Regions from separate parts of the Rothia sp. HMSC064D08 genome, predicted to be linked through region 1. Evidence: riboswitches for the same ligand, from Rfam matches in the RefSeq annotation. Region 1 holds a riboswitch; each other region holds the start of a gene.
What was found. Region 1 has a riboswitch for S-adenosylmethionine ahead of HMPREF2625_RS00840 (AMP-binding protein). Riboswitches for the same ligand answer to the same signal wherever they lie in the genome.

Region 1 (5,553 bases):
CGGAAGCTGACTCGGCACGGGACGGCTCAAACTCTTCCGGTACCGATCCTGATGCAGAGGTGACCGCCTCCACCGAGGCACGCCCCGCAGACGAGACGCAACCGATTTCTTCGGAAAAGGACGCAAAAAATCCTTCTAAGCCATAATTCCATTTGAGGAATATACTATTTGACTAGTGTATATAGCCAGTGCGGCATATAACCAGCAGGTTATATGCCGCATTGTAGTTTCATCAGGGTATTGAGGGCGGGAGCTATTGCCTCCGCAAAACACTCGCGCTCGCAGAGAACCTTTCTATCAGATTCGGCGCGATGCCGCTGCCGAGCGTAACCCCTATGCCGCTTGATCCTCGGTGAACGCATCCGGGTCTACTCGCCCGGTTTCTACGAGCACCTGTGCGATAGCGCCGAGCGCCTCCTCATTCTGAAGCGAAGAAATATCGCCCAGCTTATGCCCCTGGTAGAGCTCACCCAGCAGACGGCGGGTAATCTTCCCTGAACGAGTCTTAGGAATATCGGCGACCGCGACCACATCCTTGGGTTTAGCGATAGGGCCAATATGCTCGCGCACATGCTGGGTGAGTGCAGTCTTCAGCTCGTCTTCGGTAAGTGCCCGACCTTCGTCGGTGAGCGTCACATAGGCGACTGCCTGGTGGCCGGTTAGCTCGTCCTCCACGGGGCACACGCCAGCCTCCACCACGGCCGGGTGCGTCACGAGCGCAGACTCAATTTCGATGGTCGAAAGGCGGTGCCCAGAAATGTTGATCACATCGTCGATGCGCCCCAGGATGTACACGTTGCCCTCATCATCGACCTTCGCACCGTCACCGGCGAGGAACCAGCCGCGCGTACCGTAGTGCTTCCAATAGGAATTCAGGTAGCGTTGCGGGTCGCCCCAGACAGTGCGTGCCATGGAGGGGCCGATCTTATCGACCACAATGAAGCCCTGTTTGCCGGGCTCAACGAAGTCACCGTGCTCGTCCACCACGCGCACCGAGACTCCGGGGACTTCGCGGGTGGCGCATCCGGGAAGGGGAGTGCAGTGCGGGGTACCTTCGGGGAAGGTCCCTTCGGGCGCGAAGGCGGGGTCGTGTGGCCGTGGGGAGCAGATGGTCGAGCCGGTCTCGGACTGCCACCATGTATCGATAAACGATGCGGTACCCCCACCCACGTGCTTGCGCAGCCACTTCCACGCCTGAGGGTTAATGGACTCGCCCACAGACCCGAGCAGACGCACGGATGAGAAGTCGTATTTTCCGGGTTCGGGGCCGTCAGGAAACGCCCCCATGAGGGAACGAATCAGGGTTGGAGCGGTGTAATAGTTGGTGACGCCGTAGCGTTCGATAACCTCGAAATGACGACCGTAATGCGGAGTATTGGGGGTACCCTCGAAAATAACCTCGGTCACCCCGTTCACAAGCGGACCATAGATTTCGTAGGTGTGCGCGGTCACCCACGCGAGATCGGCGGTACACCAGTGCACAGTCGATTCAACCTTCGCCGGGTCGTTCACGGCAGACAGTTCATCGGGGCGCAGCACCCCATCGTCATCCACATAGTCCGGCAGCAGATCGTACAGCAGCGCGTGGGTGTATGCGGTCTGCACCAAATACCCCGCCATCGTGTGCACTAGGCCCTTGGGTTTGCCCGTGGTGCCGGAGGTATAGATGATAAACAGCGGGTCTTCGGCATCGTGCAGCTCGTACTCATGGGTATCGGGCTGATCGTCCACCAGGTCGTGGTACCAAATATCGCGCCCGGTCGTCCAAGGAACCTGCGCGTGTGCCACGGGGTCTGCGGCGCTTGTCCGGTCCACCACGATCACGTGCTCGATATTGTTCTCACCTGAGCATGCTTCATCGGCATTCACCTTAACGGGCACGACCTTGCCTCGGCGGTTCTGCCCGTCGGTGGTGATCAGAACCTTCGCGCCGGTGTCTTCCACCCGGAACTTCAGCGCCTCCGCCGAGAACCCGCCGAACACGAGCGAGTGAATTGCGCCGATCCGCGCGCACGCAAGCGTGAAAATAATGGTTTCGGGAATAACCGGCAGGTAGATTACTACACGGTCGCCTTTACGCACGCCGAGTTTGAGCAGGCCGTTGGCGGCGCGGGCGATGCGTCGCTGCAGTTCGGCGTAGGTGATAGCTTCACGGTCACCGGGTTCACCCTCGAAATAGAGGGCTACTTTGTCGCCGCGGCCCGCCTCCACGTGGCGGTCCACGCAGTTGTAGGCGACGTTGAGTTTGCCGCCCTCGAACCACTTAATCTCGGGTACGGAGTATTCTTCGATGCCCTCAGCATCGGTTCCGATAACCTGCGGTTTCTGGAAGGTATGCGCGTTGTCCCAAGTCTTGCCCCAGGTTAGGCGCTCGGCTTGTTTTTCCCAGAACGCTACCCGCGCCTCGTCAGATTCGTGCGCGGGGTTGGGGGTGGGTGCTAGAGGATTCGTGAATGAAAAGGGGGAGGGAAGTCCCACAGTATCTCCCATCGGTTACTGGCGTTAGCACCTTCGGCGTTATGAAGGCGCATGATGCGCCACCGCAGGCGAGGTTGCTGCGACGTCGTCGAGCCAGGTCTCTCGGTCGCTCTAGATGGATTACCAATCTAGTAAACCCTGTAGCTGGCGCAGGTGCAAAGACACCCCGTCATATTGCGCGTGTATGCGCCACGTTCGTAACATTCCGCAACATTGCACCCATGCCCACGCATCCACACCACACCCCAATACCGCGAGCAGGTAGGATTTTGTCGACAAGGTAGGATTTTCCTACCTGCTCGGGTCAAAAACCACCTGCTCGCGAACAGCACAAGAAAAACACTCCCACCGGGATGCGCCTCGTCAAGAGGATTTACCCGGCGGGAGTGCCGTTTACTCACCCAAAATTACCGATTAGTTCTGTTTTTGTGCGTTGGTTGAGCCTTTCGAGGCTCCGTTAGGGTTTTTCTGCCCGGATAACCAGTCGTTAGGATCGATCTGAATGTCGTTACGGACGGTGAAGTCGCTCTCTTGATCCTTGTTTTTCTGGTCACCCGTTGATCCCGTCGAGTTGGACTTTGACTTGTCGCTGGGGGTGCTGGGAGTGCTCGGATCTGGATTCTCAGGTTCGCCAACATGATCGATGGATGCCACAGCCTGCTGACCGGTCAGGTCAATATCGCTCTTGGGGGCACCGTTCTCAGGCTCATAGCGCAGAGTACCGTTGAGGATCGTCAAGGTGGTGGTCACACCGTAGCGTTCGAGATAGAAATCTTCAAAATGTGTACCGAACTGGCTGGCCAAGATCTGGTTGTAGACCTGAGTCCCGCCGCCGTTATGACTGGAAGCTACAACATCATGGTCAAGCGTAATATCGACGTAGCCTATCAGCTCATTGCCGTTGGCGGTCATCTCGCTGAAGTAACCGTGCATAGCACCACCGTTGAAGGCGACGAGCTGGGGATTATCGCCGTTTTCTGGTGTGGGATTGACGACGAGGGAAACCGCAAAATCGTCAGTATTTTTATTCCAGCCCGGGGGTTCTGCCCCGTCGATCTCGGCCCAGTCGGGGAAAACGAAACGGTGCTCCAAGCGCAGGCGCGCACCGGCGAGTAGGGTAGTGGTACCCGAGTAGTATGTCTGCTTACCGTCTTTAGTGGTTGCCTTGGGCGCTGAGAACCAGAAACCTGCACCGCCCCACTTTGCCTTGCCGATGCTGCCGCCGGGGGTAAACTTACCGCCACCAGCCGAGTAGAGGCCACTGGAACCTGCCGGAACGCTGGCGTGCTCGTTCTCAACCGGGCCGCTAAATGAATCTAGCCCCAGGAAACTGTTAGTGTCTAGTTCCTGGTGGGTGACGAACGCCTGGGTAAAAATACCGTAGTCAGGGCGTGTGTCATCATACGAAGCCGCATAAGCCGGAACTACAGCGGAAGAAACAATAATTGGGGTTGTCCAAGCGGCGCCCGCCAGAACACGACGGCGCGTCAGACCTCCCCGCGTAGATGCGTGGGTCACAATGACTCCTATGAGTGGTTGGGTGAATAAGTGGCGCTCGGATTACACGCCAGTAATAATTTTACGGGATATACCCCAAAAATCCTAAACAATGTAAGATACACATGAAATCTTTACGATAAAACGCTTACTCGCCCCGATCTGAGCATCCTCAAATTACGCGGAAGATATTCTGTATTCCGCGCTCATTTCGGACCTATTGTCGTGTGTATGTTCCGGCAAGTCTCTGTGTTTCACCGCCGTACGGGCGCATCATTCTGGGCTTGCGGGCTGCCGATATGAAGATTTCGTATTTACTCAACATATACATCTAAAGGACTCACTCTCATGAAGATGCGTCGCACGGCGCACCTGACGCTGGCGGTTGCCAGCCTGGTGCTGCTGAATATCCTGCCCACCTCCGCTGCCTCGGTTCCCGCCTATGACACTGATGGCGATGGTATTCCCGATTCTTGGGAGATGTACGGTTACGATGCCGATGGCGACGGCGCTATTGATGTCGATTATCCCGCGATGGGTGCGAACCCTAACCATAAGGACGTATTCGTCGAGATGGATTACATGCCCGGCGAACTCGGCAGCGACGAAGAGTTGGATCGTATCGTGCAGTCATTCGCTGCGCTCAAGATCAGTAACCCTGACCGAAAACCGGGTATTAACCTGCACCTGGATGCCGGATCTGCTCGGAGCGCTCGGTACAATTTGGGCGGCGGTAACGAGGTGTCGCATCAGGGGCTGCGGAATATGGGCGATTGGGCGCGTATTAAAGCCCATAATTTCGACCCTGCCCGTGAAGGCATTTTCCACTATATGATCTGGGGCGACTACCACGGAAACAACAGCTCATCGGGTATGGGTTACAAGCACAAGGCCGGGTTCGTTGTGACTGTCGGGAAAACCTATTGGGGCGGTGCCAGCAGTGATATTCGCGTGGGCACCTTCCTGCATGAGCTCGGGCATAATTTGGGGCTTGATCATGGAGGCAACGATGCTGAGAATAGCAAACCCCACTACTTCAGTGTGATGAACTATGATTATCAGCTCACCGGAGTTCCTATGAAAGACGGAACGTTCTATTTTGGGTACTCCCAGACAGACGCGCTAAGCCTTGATGAGTCGGCGCTCAGTGAGCGGCGCGGGTTCGGCTTCAAAGCGCGCGGATACCTCTATGAGGGCAAACCTGCAGATCGAAACATAGACTTTAATCACAACGGTAAGATTGATGATGTGCCCGTCGCCAAAGACCTCAACAACAACGGATACGAGAGCGTTCTGAGTGCACCCAGTGATCTAAAAACGATGCGGTTCCCGGCCCAAGCTGTCAGTCACGGACGTGGGATAAGCCCTGAACCTCCACCAGAGATTGAGATTAATCTCATAACGGCTGATGATGCACGAGAGCAAGGTCTTATTCGCTAGCCTTGTATGCTGCCAGCGTGCGGGAGTGGGTTATGTTGCCAGAAACCTTTACTTATTCCTGTGATATGGTCCGCTCCCAAAACTTGTTTTATGTCACAGATTTATAAAATTTTACGGTGCTAGGATGCAGGTGAAATC
Region 2 (5,553 bases), on a different contig from region 1:
CGAAAGCTGCGGGCGATGCGCCTACCTCGGTAAAACGCCCCACACCCAACGATCCGCTGGAAATCCAACCCAAAATATAAGCCCATACACCGCAGAGCACACCCACCAGCGAACCCAACACGAGCGAAGAAAGCGGCAGCGCAATCACCCGGTAACGTACCTTCATGGTGATCCACTCGTCCACGTGGTCTTCACCTTCACGCAAGAACCACCAACCGGCAACGGCCCCGGCGCCCAGCGAAACCGCCAGACCCGCATACCCGATCCAGCCCAGGCTCTCAGGGATAGCACCCAGCACCGGAAAGAGCGGAAGATCGCCCATCGTCGTCTGCGACCAGCCCACATGCGTATCCACGCCGAACGCAAACCCGGCGCCGGTAGTCCACGACATCGCGTAGATCACCAAGTTCGGGAGGTAACCCAGCTGCAGCAGGGTCACCGCGAGCGCCCCCACCGGCCCGGCGTGAAGTTCCTGGTAGATTGTTGCGATCTGCGACCAGCGCATCATCATGGCAACCACCAGCACCAGAGCACCACCCATAATGAGCGAGAAAATCGCCACCATGGAGGCACGCACAATCGACCACACATAAGAACTCGCCCACCGCGAGTACTGGCTCATCTGCGAAATCTGTTCAGCGGTGTTCACGCCCACCATACGGGCGAGCGAACGCGATTCATAGTAGCCGCCCCAGATCAACCCGACCAGCACCACGATCTGCGGAATCAACGCCGCACCAACAATACCCAACAGATGCCGTTCGGTGCTCGCCCAAGCAAAAGCGACGGCGGCAAAAATACCGTAGGCAGCGCACCCTAATAATACGGGCTTGAAGAATTCCCCCTCATAGGATGCGCGCGCCAGTTTCCGCCCAGACCTAAAGCATAAGAGCACAGGAATAATGCTCAACCCCATGGGCACCAGTGTGAGCATGCCGTGCGGCAGAATAATGCCGAAAGCATTCGGAATATTCAGCGGCACACCGTGCATGAGCAGCCACAGGTGGGAAGCAAGAGTTGCGAGGGCGGGAAAATCCATGCGGTTAAAACCGTTGGTAAACCACACCGCCATGAGCAGAACGAGCACAAGCCCGAAAGAAAGCGCGGCGGTAAAAACTAATTCAACGATGCCCTGCAGCCAGAGTGGCATAGGGGCAGAATACCGGGATGTAGAAGAGCTACTTTTCATCGTTCTTCCATCATGCCATGAAACCCGCCAGCTCGTGTGAGCCTGCTGAGCTTTCGGGGAAATAGTTCCGGTTAATTGGCGGCTAACCTTCGTTAACTGCTCACCGTGAACATAGGGGTTACATGAACGTTACCGATGCGTTATCACCGCTGCAGCGGCGTGTACAGATAACTGCGCCGAGCATTTCTCACGGTCTTCTCGAACACGCAGGTACTCCCCCGGCGCTTACAGCGAAATACGGGACGGACAATTAGTCTTCGATCCACGGATTCACTGCGGGTACGCCCCAGGACCGGTACACCTCAGCTTTTGAAGAAACAATTTCGAGGTCGTGAGCTTGGGCGCTCGCCGCCATCAGACCTTCGAGGGCGGCGGTGGGCAGGGGCTCGGCATCTTTACGTCCGTGACTGTGGGTGCCGCGCGGGGCGCTGCGTCCCGCCCATTCGAGGCTTACGCGCGCATCCACGTTAATGATGTGGTCGGCGAATCTGTCGAGAAGTTCGGCAATCCAGCGGTCGGTCTCTGGGTAGGGGTAGAGTCCTTTGAGCTCGCCTACGCTCAGCACCGAAATGTAGAGGTGTTTATAGGCGCGGCGGCGCAGAAAGGCAACAACTTTGGGATCTGGTGTGGCTTTGCGAATCTCGGCGAGAACATCCGAGTCGAGAAGCAGTCCTGAGGCGCTCATACCCCTATGCTACGCGCAGACCGGCATATTCGACGGCGGGAATACCCTCAGGGTTGGGAAGAAGCAGAAAATTGAGGAATTCGTCGCGCTTAGAAGAAATACGTGCGTAATCCTGAATGCTTACTGCCTGGTAACCGCCGCGTGCGGGCACAGATGCGGCACGCAAATTTTCCTGATAAGAGCGTGCAGGAGTAAGGGGGGATGCTGGAGATGAAGAGCTGTTGTACATTGACAACCATGCGCCGAATGCGCGTTCCTTTCGCGTTGCTCTTGCCTGTACCAAGTGCCACCTAAGGCGGCGAATACAAACCGCTTCGTCATCCGAGCCACCCGTGAACATGGGGTTGGCGTTCGACCATAGTCGGAGCTTATCAGTCGAAACTCTTGAAGCTGAATCCAGGTTACAACAGCTTTCAGGAATCTGTAAACGTGCGAACCCGTCAAAATCTTGTGATTTACATAACGCGATTATGAATGCATATCTGTATATAGCCGCCTCATGGCGGCGTAGTGTGAAGTTTTGGACATTCAGGACAGGTCTACACATTCGAGAAGAATCACGGCACACTGGGTAATGTACAGAAATTTATCTTGCCTCTGATATATCACCATGTCACGTCTGCTTTACGCTTCCGGAAAGAAAGAGTGATAACTGTGAAAAAGACTGTACAGATCATGGGGATAGTGGCCGCAATTTTTCTGATCATTGGGTTTGGCTTGTTCATCCTGGCAGGCTGGGGCTCACTCGTGGAGTATCATGCCCTCGAGTGGAGGGGCGTGCAGCATAAAGGAGCAAGTCCCCTAACGCGAGCAACCGGCAACCTCAGCTACTGGTTCTTAGGCACCGGCTTTCTTACTGGCTTTATCGCCTTGATTCCGTTCTTCACCACGGCGATCAGGAACTCCCGCAAGACGCACAAAAAGTATCCTAAACAGGCTCAAGACCTCCTGAAAGATGGTCAGAACCAGATTGATTCATAGAGTCAGTATCTAAGGAGCGCTCATGAAAAAAGCTATCTACATAGTTGGAGCAACAACTGCAGTGGTCTTCTTTTGTGGCATAGTCCTGTTTATTTTAGGAGAATGGGGCGCTCTCGTGGAGTATCACGCCTCTGAATGGAGGGGTATTCAATTCGAGGGAGCTAGTCCGCTCACACGTGCAACTTTGAATATAAGTTTCCGATTCTTAGGTATCGGCTTCCTCACCGGCATTATCACCTTTATTCTGCTCTTTACAACGACGACCAAGAAGGCACGCAAGGCACAAAATAAGCACAGTGAGCAGAATAAAAACCCCTTGGTAGAAGGCGACCATAACCAGGTTGATTCATAGAGTCAGCATCTAAGGAGTGCTCATGAAAAAAGCTATATACACCGTTGGGGCAGTAGCCGCAGTACTTCTGGTTATCGGGTTTGGATTGCTCATCCTAGCCGGCTGGGGTTCACTCGTGGAATACCACGCCTTCGAGTGGAGGGGCATCGATCCCGCAGGAGCAAGTCCCCTCGTCATGGCGACTAATAATCTGAGCCTATGGTTCTTAGGTATCGGCTTCCTCACCGGCATTATCACCTTAATTCTGCTCTTCACAACGGCGACCAGGAATACACGCAAGGCACAAAATAAGCATGCTGAGCAGAATAAAACACCCTCGGCAGAAGCAGAAGGCCGGGAACAGATGAATCCATAAAGTCAGTTACTCAAGGGGAAAGCATGAAAACTGCACGTATGGTCGGGGCAATAGCTGCACTATTCCTCATTCTCGGTATTGGATTGTTCATCCTAGCGGGCTGGGGAGCAGTCGTTGAGTACCATGCCTTCGAGTGGAGGGGCGTCCAGCCCAAGGGGTCGAGTCCTCTCACACAAGCAGCCACTACCCTCGCCGTGAGCGTCTTATGCGTTGGCTTCCTCACCACCATCATCACTTTTATTATGTTCTTCATAATAGTCATCAAAAATGCACGTAAAAAACGCTCAGCGCATCTTGGACAGACCTCATAACGAATTACCGCGCGCTTCTTTGACACCCTTGAGATAATGGAACGGTGAGCACACCAAACCCTTTCCCCGATATCCCCGTTACTGTTGCGCAGATTATTCGGCAGGCGGGGCATAAGGCATACCAGCGCGGGCTTGCTTATGCCCGTCAGCGTGAAGTGGTGCGCTACACCTACGACGAAGACGAAAACACGCTGGAAGGCCTGGTGAATGGGAGCACCCCTATTCCCTATGAGGTAGATATTCGCTTCTTCCCGGGTTCGGACGCCGATTCCAATCTTTTCAACGCACGATGCACATGCCCAGTCGCTGCCGACTGCAAGCACGCCGTCGCCCTCATGCTCACCGCGCTCGACCGTGCCAAAACCGCGCGGAAAGCCCTCGACAATGCGCCCGGAGGCCGCATCCGCCAGCCTATGAATCAGGAGAGCCCAGAAGATACCGCGCGACAGGTTGCGGAGGCAGCCGACGATCCCCTGGCGGCGTTGCGCGCATCCGGGGCGATTCGTTCGGCAAGCTCGCTCACCACCGACCCCGAACCTCTCCCTCTGAACGACCACGAGAATACGCATTCTGCGCCCTCGAAAATTTCGGTGTGGCGGCGCGATATGGCACAGGTTCTCGCTGCCCGGGGCAAAGCATCCGGTATTGATTCGGCACGGGTTCCGGGGGCGCTCGACCTTTCCTTCAGCATTTCGGGTTCGTATGCGCGCGGGCGCAATATTCCCGGTGCAACCCCGCCTATCAATTTGCTGGCGCGGCCGCTCATGCAGTCCAAAACCGGGCGCTGGATCAAGGGCGGGCTCAGCTGGGAAACCTTCGCATCCAGCGTGGGTGGGCCGGTCGGTCGTCATGAGGTATACTCCGAGCACGAACGGTTCTTCGCCGAAATATACGCTATCGCGCGCCCGTGGCAGAATATGTACTCTTCGCATCGGGACTGGATTTCGCTCACCGCCACGAACTCCACGCTGCTGTGGGATGTTCTGGCGCGTGCAGAGCAGATTGGCCTGCCGATTCTTCTCGAAGGGTTTGAGGTGACTACGGCGGTTCTGCCACCCGCCCAGGTGAGGGTACACGCCGGAGCTGTTGAGGCCGAGTCCCGACAGAACGCAGAGGCTGCCATGAGCGAAGATTCCACCCCCGACTTGGCTCTTCATGCCGCCTTGGGGTGGGAAACCCGCGAAGATAACCGGGTGCGGCAGCTCTGGTTTGACGCCGCACACTGTCACCCCATCGGCTCGCCGCGCTCGGGGTTTTTCGCGCTCGGCGGTCTTGTGCAGCGTATTTACGAGGAGCAGGCGCATCGGGTGCATTGGAAGAGCACGCGCAAGGGCGCCTTAGATACGCCGCATCGCGATGTTTTTCAGGCTCAATCTTCGCAAGAGCAGGCGGACGAGAGCTCGGGCGAAAACGAAAATTCTGAAACGCAGACGGTCGGGCTCATTCCCGAACTTTCATCCGAAAACACAGCGACACCGACTATTCCGGACTTGCCGGAGGGTCTTAACCTGGCGTTTATTCCGCTTGCCGAGCCTTTGGACGCAGCCGCAGAATCCTTGGTATCTCGCGGCGAAATGCGTATTCCGGCAGACGAACGCGAAGCTTTTCACCGCGAGTTCTTGCCTACCCTCACGCGGGCCGTCCCATTCCTTACCCCAGACCCGGCTTTGGCACTGCCGA
Region 3 (5,553 bases), on a different contig from region 1:
ATTGCACATGCGCTCATAACGGCTATACCGCTATACCCCGGAAACTGTGTGAGTAATGTACCGCCGACGGCACCGCTGATAGTTGTTCCAGCGTACATTGCCGTGTTTGAGAGGGATGATACAGTACCGCGAGCTATAGCGGTATGGCTTTGCAGCTCTCCCATGAGGATGGGGAGCATAACTCCTCCGAGAAAAAGTGCAAGCGTAAAAATACCTAAAGCAGTCCAGAAATTAGCTGTCAATGACACTGAGAGATACACAATACTGAGTGCAATAAGCCCCACGAGCATAGTCTTTTGCATACCTATATGTGCGACGAATCGTGACCCTGTGAGGGAGCCTAGAGCGTTGCCACATCCGATTACAAGCATGGCGAAACCGATGGTTGTCTGCGATGCCCCAAAGTCTCGCGCAAACCATGAACCTATGAAAGATAGAGATGCGAATACTCCTGTCTGGAAAATCAGGTACGCCAGGAGGGATAGCAAAAGTGAAGGGGCTTTTAAAACGTGCAGGTAGGGAGTCAGAAAATTTCCATCTTGCGCCGCAGCCACAGGGGGGAATGCTGGGAAAACGTGAATAGAGTATACCCAAGAGAAGAAGAGACGCTGCGGCGATTGCAAAAAATGGTATCTGCCATCCATAAGTGGAGAGGAATGAACCTACAGGAATACCGGCGATTTGGGCTATGGCAAGTCCAGCCGTTGCATACCCCATAGTTTTAATAATGGCTTGTTTCGGCACTGTCATGGGGATAGATGCCCAAATCTGCGGTGAGATCAGAGAAGCGAACACTCCCGCAAGAAACCGGGCGGTAAAAAGAGACCAAAACCCCCATGCTAAACCGCATAAGCCCGTAAAAAGCGTAAAGCCGATGGACCCGGTAAGAATAATGCGCCTGCGATCAATGCGGTCTGACAGCGGGCCTGCAATGAGTGCGAAAACTGCATACCCTAAAGCGTATGCAGAGACGAACCACCCTGATTGTTCTGTGCTGGTGTTGAACTCCTTGCTGAGCAGCGGAAGCAGAGGGGCAGTGAGCAGAGTATCTGTGCCGATGACAAAGAGAGTGCTGAATGAGACAAGCCGCATGGTTGCCTCAGAATTTTGAGGTAGCTGATGAGATGTATTGTGAGAATTCATGGTGTACCCCTTGATGCTATTTCTATGTTCGTCGAAATTAGAATAAATCTATATTATGCTAAAGGGCAAGCCCAAGAGGTAATATTCTGTCACAGAGTCTTGCAGGCTCAATACGTTATGCGAAGAACCTGGAAAGGCATGGTTATGGGTAAAGAACGGCTGCATCACCCCACCCCTGATGATGTGACGTTGGATCGTGTCCTTGGCGCATTGTCAGATCCCATTCGACGAGATGTTCTCGCACGCATTGCTGACCACGGACCGCAGTTCTGCGGTGATTTTGACTATGGAATCGCCAAATCTACGATGTCTTATCATTTCAAAGTGCTCCGAGAATCAGGGCTCATGCACACCGAAGTGCTGGGAACGCACCGTAAAATTACACGCCGAGACAGCGTGATTGAGAATCTTTTCCCCGGTCTTTTAGACTCTGTTGGACTACCACCGGGTCAAGGCCAATGGGATGAATCTGCTGCGGATACTACAGGTGCCTGACTCGGCTAATCGGGTTGAGAGTATACGAATCCCTAAAATGAGGTCAGAGCAAAGGCAATTCATAAAACGTCATCTTTGCAACAATACGCCGAAAACACGTATCCCGCTTGACCGTGCGCGCTTCCTATGAAACTCTAGATGCAGGTCATGAGAGCCAGTGATAAGCCCCAGCTAGCTGGCCGGCAACCCTCCTCCGCGGTGGGGTGCCCTGGGTGAGGACCAGGCGTTGAACACAAAGTACAACGCAAGCGCGGGACCGATGTGCCCGATTCTGGTACATCGTTTTTTCGTTTGCAGAGAAGAAAGCCTAAGAACTCTGTACCGAAATCGGCATGCGGCCCCCTGAACTATCACAAGGAGCTTCGCATGAGCAACACTACAGTCCCGACTCCCGCCAACCCCGCCGGTTGGAAATTTGAGACCCGCCAGATTCACGCGGGGCAGGCACCGGATGCCGCAACGGGAGCTCGGGCGTTACCTATCTACCAGACCACCTCGTTCGTTTTCGAGAACGCAGAACAGGCCGCTAACCGTTTCGCTCTAGCTGAGCTTGGGCCTATCTATACCCGTCTGAACAACCCCACCCAAGAGGTTATCGAAAACCGCATCGCATCCCTTGAAGGGGGAGTGGGTGCGCTTTTGCTGGCCTCAGGCCAAGCGGCTATTACCTATGCGATTCTTAATATTGCGGGCGCGGGCGACCATATCGTGGCTTCCCCATCAATTTATGGGGGAACCTACAACCTACTTAAATACACGCTTGCCGACCTCGGCGTTGAAACTACGTTTGTTGAAAACCCGGACGACCTGCAGCAATGGCGCGATGCGGTTCGCCCCAACACGAAACTCTTCTACGGAGAAACCGTACCTAACCCCCGGAACGATGTGCTCGACATCGAGCCTATCGCCCAGATCGCCCACGACAATGGCGTTCCCCTAATCGTCGATAACACCGTTCCCACCCCATACCTTGTGCGCCCCATCGAATTTGGGGCAGATGTGGTAATCCATTCCGCCACGAAATATCTGGGTGGGCACGGCACCTCAATCGGCGGCGTTATCGTGGACTCCGGGAATTTCGACTATGGTGCCGACCCTGAAAAGTTCCCCAAGTTCAACGAGCCAGCACCTGGCTACCACGGTTTAGTTTATGCCCGTGACTTGGGCAAAGACTCCGCCTTCGGTGCGAACCTTTCCTATATTCTCAAGGCGCGAGTTTCGCTTCTGCGCGACACCGGGGCGGCGATCTCTCCAACTAACGCCTTCAACATTGGTATCGGTCTGGAGACTCTTTCCCTGCGCATCGAACGCCATATCGAGAACGCGACCAAGGTCGCAAACTGGTTGGAGGAGCATCCGCTGGTCGATCAGGTGATCTGGGCCGGTCTGCCTTCATCGCCCTGGTACGAGCGAGCCCAAAAATACCTGCCGAAGGGACCGGGCGCCGTTGTGGGATTCACCCTCAAAGACGCAGACCTGGAACAGACTCGCACCTTTGTGGACGCTCTGCAGCTGCACTCCAATGTTGCGAATATCGGCGATGTACGCTCGCTTGTTATTCACCCTGCATCCACCACCCACTCGCAGCTTTCCGAGGAAGAGCTAGAGGCAATTGGGGTGAGCAAAAACTTTGTGCGTCTCTCGGTAGGTATCGAAAATATTGACGACATTATCGCAGACCTAGAATTGGGTTTTGCAACTCTGAACGCCTAACCTGCACCGCCGCGACCGGGCTGCACAGTAAGTGCCCGGTCGCGGTATCGGTTTCTCGCCTGCCATTACCAACTACCGGTTACCCAGGAGAAAACATGACGGAAAATACCGTACACGCCACCTATCTGTCGCAGCTGCAGCATCCCAGCGCTCAGGGGTACCTGCGGCAGATGGCGATCGGTGATTTCACCCTCGAAAACGGTACCGTGCTTCCACAGGTAAACATCGGGTACGAAACGTGGGGGACTCTTAATAAAGCTGGGGACAACGCGATTCTTATTCTGCACGCCCTCACCGGTGACACCCATGTTTCGCGTGGGATTCCCACATCGGATATGCCTGCACCCAGTATCCGTGCGGTCGAAAGTGATGGTTGGTGGGAAGGTATTGTGGGGCCGGGCGCGGTGGTCGATACCACCAAATATTTTGTGATCGCCCCCAATATCTTGGGCGGATGCTACGGCTCAACCGGCCCGGCAAGCATCGTACCCGAGGGATACCCGGGCGCCGGGAAACCCTGGGGATCACGCTTCCCTCACGTCACTATTCGCGACTCGGTACGAGCCGAAGCCGAACTTATCACCCGGTTAGGGATTAAGAGTTTTCACCACGTCATCGGAGGATCGCTCGGCGGAGCACGCGCTATCGAATGGGCGGCAACCTTCCCCGAGCTGGTACGTGGATGCGCGGTCATCGCCGCCGGCCCCGCCGCCACTGCCGAACAGATTTCCTGGGCGCACACCCAGAACCTCGCCATCCGTGCTGATGCCAATTTTGTTTCCGGCGACTATTACGGGGGAACGGCACCCACAGCCGGGCTCGCGCTGGCGAGGCGCATAGCCCATACCACCTACCGCAGCCCAGCAGAGTTGGAGCACCGCTTTGGGCGGCAGGCAAACCGCGGAGAATCCACCGACGGCGGGTCCATCGGTGAGAACCGCGGACGGTATGCGGTCGAAAGCTACCTAGACCACCACGGCGATAAGCTCGTTGAGCGTTTTGACGCCAATAGCTACCTTGCCGTGAATGAGGCGCTAATTTCACACGATGTTGCACACGGGCGCGGCAGCCTCTCGCATGCGCTTGCGCTCAGCGACTGCAAGTGGACTATCGCCGCCGTAAGCACCGATCGTCTGTTTTTTCCGCACGAATCGTATCGTCTGGCGGAGGCGCTGCCGGTTCCCGTAAAGGTCGATATTATCGAATCCGACCACGGACATGACGGTTTCTTAGTCGAATCCCGCCAGTTGGAGGCGATTCTCGCTAAGGCTCTCGGAGTCCCGGTTCCCGAGCGAGAGCGCGCTGTCGATGAAGAAAAATCTCTTCATGATATATCCGCTCTTTTCGGTTCGCCTCTTGAAACACAAAAACAGAACTAGCTTTCGTTTTTATATATCCGAACATAGAAACCGTACATAAAAGCCTTGTGAGGACTATATTTCGGCGTGAAATAAGTCCCCACAAGGCTTTGTGTACGGTACCGATATTTGTGAATGGACGAGGTTAGCACCAGGTCACATTCTCGGGGTCAAGGCCGTGGGCGCGGGCATTCTCGTAGATGATGTCCCGCAGCCAGACAGCCAGTCCCGCAGCGAGCTTCTCGTAGTGCTCGTTGAAACGGGCGTCCTCAACATAACCGCGTGCCAGAATTACGTGTTTGGCGGGGGTTACCTCGAAGAAGAAAAGTGAGGCGCGGTGCCGCTCGGCAAGCTCATTCGCTTCCTCACTGCCCGGCTGCACGCCACGAGTGAAAGCCTCGACGAGGGCTTGCTCAACCGTGTCAAGCTCCTGCTTGCCCTTCACCCAGTCGGTGCGGCTCATAGCCGCAGTACGGCGTTGGTATTCAGCCCAATCGTCGGTGTGCCCGTAACGCTCCTGCGCTTCTTGCTCATGTGCGGGGTTGAACCCGTCGCCCATAATTTCTGCTTTTTCTGCAGCGGTAAGCTGTTCGTTCTTAGGTGCCATTGCATCCTCCAAAAGTTGATCTAGTGTTGTTAGCATGCGCTCATAGGCGGCCATTTTGCGCTGGAGCATATCTCGCTGGGCGAGTAGATGCTCGGTGCTGTTCGCTTCGTCCTGCAGTACGCTGCGAATGGCTTCAAGGCTCATGCCAATGGCGCGATACCCCATAATGACGGTGATGCGCTCAAGATCGGCATCGCTGTAGTAGCGGTATCCGTTGAGCTCATCGTGCGCGGGGCT

Region 2: another riboswitch for S-adenosylmethionine. It lies ahead of HMPREF2625_RS05570 (nuclease PIN); the one in region 1 lies ahead of HMPREF2625_RS00840 (AMP-binding protein).
Region 3: another riboswitch for S-adenosylmethionine. It lies ahead of HMPREF2625_RS06345 (bifunctional o-acetylhomoserine/o-acetylserine sulfhydrylase); the one in region 1 lies ahead of HMPREF2625_RS00840 (AMP-binding protein).

What each region holds. Positions count from the first base shown of each region.
Region 1 is NZ_KV797887.1:166,968-172,520, forward strand. Features, by position in the region: gene HMPREF2625_RS00835 (MFS transporter) at 1-146, shown strand, start outside; gene HMPREF2625_RS00840 (AMP-binding protein) at 334-2,478, opposite strand; SAM riboswitch class I at 2,484-2,600, opposite strand; gene HMPREF2625_RS00845 (hypothetical protein) at 2,893-3,996, opposite strand; gene HMPREF2625_RS00850 (C4-dicarboxylate ABC transporter substrate-binding protein) at 4,324-5,415, shown strand.
Region 2 is NZ_KV797899.1:27,861-33,413, reverse strand. Features, by position in the region: gene HMPREF2625_RS05580 (cell division protein PerM) at 1-1,189, opposite strand, end outside; gene HMPREF2625_RS05575 (PIN domain-containing protein) at 1,440-1,874, opposite strand; gene HMPREF2625_RS05570 (nuclease PIN) at 1,879-2,157, opposite strand; SAM riboswitch class IV at 2,136-2,264, opposite strand; gene HMPREF2625_RS05565 (hypothetical protein) at 2,529-2,855, shown strand; gene HMPREF2625_RS05560 (hypothetical protein) at 2,878-3,207, shown strand; gene HMPREF2625_RS05555 (hypothetical protein) at 3,230-3,562, shown strand; gene HMPREF2625_RS05550 (hypothetical protein) at 3,586-3,873, shown strand; gene HMPREF2625_RS05545 (DEAD/DEAH box helicase) at 3,918-5,553, shown strand, end outside.
Region 3 is NZ_KV797899.1:216,020-221,572, forward strand. Features, by position in the region: gene HMPREF2625_RS11170 (MFS transporter) at 1-644, opposite strand, end outside; partial or broken gene HMPREF2625_RS11175 (MFS transporter) at 640-1,143, opposite strand; gene HMPREF2625_RS06340 (ArsR/SmtB family transcription factor) at 1,288-1,638, shown strand; SAM riboswitch class IV at 1,782-1,895, shown strand; gene HMPREF2625_RS06345 (bifunctional o-acetylhomoserine/o-acetylserine sulfhydrylase) at 2,005-3,351, shown strand; gene HMPREF2625_RS06350 (homoserine O-acetyltransferase MetX) at 3,447-4,730, shown strand; gene HMPREF2625_RS06355 (MerR family transcriptional regulator) at 4,855-5,553, opposite strand, start outside.